One region of the Veillonella sp. ACP1 genome, then DNA from elsewhere that is predicted to be linked to it. Evidence: a T-box and tRNA genes for the amino acid it is inferred to sense, from the RefSeq annotation. Region 1 holds a T-box; the other holds one or more tRNA genes.
What was found. The T-box of region 1 lies ahead of cysS (cysteine--tRNA ligase). A T-box ahead of a tRNA ligase gene usually reads a tRNA of that ligase, here a tRNA-Cys.
Positions count from the first base shown of each region.

Region 2: it encodes a tRNA-Cys, which carries the amino acid that the T-box ahead of cysS (cysteine--tRNA ligase) is inferred to sense. The anticodon was not compared.

Region 1 covers NZ_ALKL01000010.1:178,837-181,298, reverse strand. The annotation lists gene cysS (cysteine--tRNA ligase) at 1-1,368, opposite strand, end outside; T-box leader at 1,418-1,623, opposite strand; gene HMPREF1151_RS04000 (bile acid:sodium symporter family protein) at 1,842-2,462, opposite strand, start outside.
Region 2 covers NZ_ALKL01000010.1:376,335-378,796, reverse strand. The annotation lists gene HMPREF1151_RS04990 (TrkH family potassium uptake protein) at 1-260, shown strand, start outside; gene HMPREF1151_RS04985 (MBL fold metallo-hydrolase) at 307-903, shown strand; tRNA gene HMPREF1151_RS04980 (tRNA-Asp) at 954-1,029, shown strand; tRNA gene HMPREF1151_RS04975 (tRNA-Phe) at 1,035-1,110, shown strand; tRNA gene HMPREF1151_RS04970 (tRNA-Gly) at 1,118-1,192, shown strand; tRNA gene HMPREF1151_RS04965 (tRNA-Cys) at 1,205-1,279, shown strand; tRNA gene HMPREF1151_RS04960 (tRNA-Leu) at 1,296-1,384, shown strand; gene HMPREF1151_RS04955 (DUF523 domain-containing protein) at 1,452-1,907, shown strand; gene HMPREF1151_RS04950 (phosphoethanolamine transferase) at 1,945-2,462, opposite strand, start outside.

The DNA of each region.
Region 1 (2,462 bases):
GCAATCGGCAAGAGCCCATTGTTTTTGCTCACGGCACGCTTGGCGAACAGATAAAATAACGTCCATCAATTGTTCGTATTCTACAGCGTCAGCACCAGTATTACCTTCCCAAGCTTTTTCTAATACGCCAATGACCTCTGTCATAAACTTGAAGATACGTTTTACCTCAGCGATTGCTTCTTGGCAAACAACACCTTCACGACCTGTTACAGCTTGGTAATAAATGTTGATTTCTTTAGCAAGTCCGAACATGCTAGATGTAGCTAAAGCAGTATTGAAATCATCGCTCATAGCAACTTCGAATTCTTCTTCATATTCTTTAGCTTTTTCTAATAAACGTTGAGCATCATCACAAGGGCCAGCTTCACATTTTTCAAGATATAAAAGATTTTCGATAGCAGTGCCTAATCGTTCCAAAGATTTGTTAGCTTCTTCTAAACGTTCATCGGAGAAATCCAATGGACTACGATAATGTGTGCTTAATAAGAAGTACCGTAAAGCATCTGGACTATATTGTTCCAAAATATCTTTCACCAAGAAGAAATTATTCAAGGATTTAGACATTTTTTCAGAATTAATCGTAATAAATCCATTATGCAACCAGTATTTTACAGAAGGATGATGGCCAGAGCAGCCTTCAGATTGAGCAATTTCATTTTCATGATGAGGGAAAATCAAATCACTACCACCGCCATGGAAATCGAATTCTTCGCCTAAATATTTTTGGCTCATAGCGGAACATTCGATGTGCCAACCTGGACGACCGTTGCCCCAAGGACTTTCCCAGAATGGTTCACCTGGTTTTGCAGCTTTCCAAAGTGCAAAGTCCATAGGGTTCTTTTTACGACCATCTACTTCAATACGAGCGCCAGCTTCCATATCATCTAATGTACGGCCAGACAATTCACCATAATGGTCAAATTTTTCTACGCTAAAATACACATCTCCATCTAGCTCATAAGCAAAGCCCTTATCAATAAGCGTAGAAATCATCTTGAGAATATCAGGGATATGAGTAGATACGCGTGGATATACATCAGCACGTTCTACACCAAGTGCATCCATAACTTCAAAATAGCTATCGATATAACGATTAGCAATTACGTCCCATGCTACGCCTTCACCATTAGATGTATTAATAATCTTATCGTCTACATCAGTGAAGTTTTGTACATACGTTACTTTATATCCTACATGTTTCATGTAGCGACGAATTACATCCCACGTTACAAAAGGACGAGCATTCCCAATATGAGGATGGTTATATGGTGTTACACCACAAACATACATCTTTGCTTCACCTGGTGTTACAGGAGTAAATACCTCTTTTTGGCGCGTCATTGTATTATAAACTGTAATTTCTCTCATCGATACTGATGCCTCCATATTCGAAAAATAAAAAAGAACCCTCATCTCATACAGAGACGATGGTCCGCGGTTCCACTCTGTTAGGTACCAATGTAGTACCCACTCATCGCATAACGGCGCGTCACCGGACAAACCTACCTATAATCGGGATGTCAGCTCATGAATGCATTTCGTCTACCTATCCTTAAACCCTCCCACCATCGGTTCTCGCTAAAAAGTTAGTTGTAGAGTACTTCTTTCAATCTTAGCTTTTAATGTATACCTATATTAAGATATAAAATAATTTTACCAATAATGCTAGATAATGTCAATAATTACAAGAAAAACCTCCATCTTCTGTACCATTGAATATATCCCTTTATTAAGGGAATTAAACATATTATGGATTGCGAAAATGGAGGTTTAACTACATCTTTTATTGAAATGTATTATCAGTTAAAGCTTTTAAAATGATGTACCTACTCTATTGTATACTAAGCTTGTTCTAATTTTTCTTTATCGTCATGTTTACGACAAATACCGGCAAAAATAGAGCCTGTAAAATTATGGATGATAGAGAATACTGCACCGGCCACAGCTGCTTGCGGTGTAAAATGTTTCATCGCTAATGACACGGACAATGCAGAGTTTTGCATAGCCACTTCAATTTGCATAGCACGACGAGATGATACATCAATATTAAGAACCTTACAAATAAAGAATGTAACAACATAGCCACTTAAGTTTTGTACTAAACAAGCCACAAAGATGATGAGACCTGTTTCAGCAATTTGTTTTTGGTTAACCGCTGTTACGGCAGCCAAGATAAGTAATACTGCAATGGCCGCTATAGTAGGACATACAGATTTAACAGGTTCAATTTTAGATCCAATAAAGTAATTCAATACGATACCTAGAATGATTGGAACCAATACGATTTTAACGATGGATATAAACATCGGCATAAATTGAATTTCAATGGATGATGTAGCACCTGCGTACAATACTACAAATAATGGTGTTAAAATTGGAGCCAATAATGTAGATACGGTCGTGGCAGATACGGACAATGGCACATTACCATTAGCCAAGAATGTCATTACATTAGAAGCTGT
Region 2 (2,462 bases), 200 kb from region 1:
TTATGACATGTTTTGGTTTATCTACAGGTGATGCACTCCAAATAGTCACCGCATTCCAAAGTAATGTAGGTTTAGCCTTTGGTGGTTATGGACCAACTGATTCCTTTGCATTATTGCCATTAGGTGCAAAAGGTGTGGCTATTGTAGATATGCTATTAGGTCGTTTGGAATTATTTACGATTCTAGTTATGCTTCATCCCCAATTCTGGGAAGGGTATTTTATTAAAAAAGATACTACAAAACGATATAGAATTTTATAGAAGTTTATATTGTATACTGCATTAGTTATGGGGGAGGGATTGTATAATGGAAATAATAAAACGCCCATTAGGCTTGTATAAGGCAAATTGTTATGTATTAAAAAAAGACAATCAATCTCTCATAATTGACCCTGGATTTCATAGTAAACATATAATTGAGATGGTAGGAGATTCCAAACCAATTGCGGTTTTATTAACACATGGTCATTGTGACCATGTGTCGGCTCTTGATGATATTTGTGGACATTATAATATACCTGCATATCTACATGATGGAGATCATGAATTATTGCAATTGATTCGTCGTCGACCAAGTGTATACAAGAAAAAAATGTTCACCCAATGTATTCCTTTGCAAGAAGGTATACTAAATATCGGACCATTTCATATACGGGTGTATCATACACCGGGTCATAGTGCGGGTTCAGTATGTTTTGAAATAGAAGGTCATCTATTTACAGGTGACACTATTTATAAACAAAATGTGGGCAATAGTGATAACTATAATGGCAATGCTGAAGATTTACGTAAAAGCTTATGTAAAATACTGGAGTTAGATGATGCATTATTAGTAGAACCTGGACATAGGGAGAGCACTATTTTGGGAGATGAAAAAAACTTCATCAAGAATTTACACATATAGTGTTGACAAAAACTCTGATAACAGATATACTAAGCAAGTACTTTGGATACGGCCCCGTGGTGTAGCGGTTAACATGTCGCCCTGTCACGGCGAAGATCGTCAGTTCAAATCTGATCGGGGTCGCCATTCATGCCTCGGTAGCTCAGTCGGTAGAGCAACGGACTGAAAATCCGTGTGTCGACAGTTCGATTCTGTCCTGAGGCACCATGTACATGCGGGAATAGCTCAGCGGTAGAGCACCGCCTTGCCAAGGCGGGGGTCGCGAGTTCGAATCTCGTTTCCCGCTCCACTAATTTTATATGGCGGCATAGCCAAGCGGTAAGGCAGAGGTCTGCAAAACCTTTATTCCCCAGTTCGATTCTGGGTGCCGCCTCCACAAAATCGTTACCCATGCCGGGGTGGCGGAACAGGCAGACGCAACGGACTTAAAATCCGTCGGTTAGAAATAACCGTACCGGTTCGATTCCGGTCCTCGGCACCATTAGACTAACTTCGGTTAGTCTTTTTTTGTATATAATTTTAACTGTATTTACGTGTAGGTATATAACGTGAGTAAACCGAATCTGTTGATTAGTGAATGTCTTTGCGGTGTTTGTTGCCGTTATGATGGTGACCATAATAAAATAGACTGTTTGGAAGAACTTAAGAGCCTCTATAACCTTATACCAGTATGTCCTGAGGTTATGGGTGGGCTTTTAACACCAAGACCCCCAGCGGAGCGGATAGGTGGTCGAGTCCAAACGAGAAATGGTATAGATGTTACAGAACAATTTAAAGGGGGTGCAGAATTAGCTTTAGCAATTGCTATAGATAAAAATTGTTTGTGTGCTTTACTAAAGGCTAAGAGTCCAAGCTGTGGATATGGTGAAATATATGATGGTACATTTACTAGAACCCTCGTAAATGGGGTTGGTGTCACGTCTGAGCTTTTATTACAACATAATATACAAATCTATACAGAAAAGAATGTACAGGACCTTATACAGCACAATAGCGACGATTGATATGTATCAATCGTCGCTATTGTTGTATTAGTGTATGTTATTGGCCTGCATTAACTGGGTCATTTGTTAATGGCTGTTCACCTAATAGTGTTGTTAAATTGTGTAAATTAAATCGATAAGCACTATTACTAAAGTCTCTTGTTTTATCGTAACGACTGTTTGGTGCATGCATGAGACCAACTAATGTATCGTATAATAAATCATTTGTGAAATATTGATGTTCATGACTATCGAGTGCTGATACCGTTTGAGGATATGCTGCACGATATTGAGGCGATAAGTACATCCAGAATGGAATGTGAGTCATCACAAAATCAAAGGTGTCTGGATTGTGGGACTTGTCAACGCTTTCACCATGATCAGAGAAGTAAACCATAGCTTGAAGATTTAAATTATCTTTACCATAGGTGTAGATTTGTTGTAACAACCAATCTGTATAGAGCTGACTATTAGCATAAGCCTCGATACCTTCAGGATTGGGACCTTTTTTCCATTTACTGAATTCATGCGGATAGCGGTCATTATAATAAATATGACTGCCCATAATATGAATTA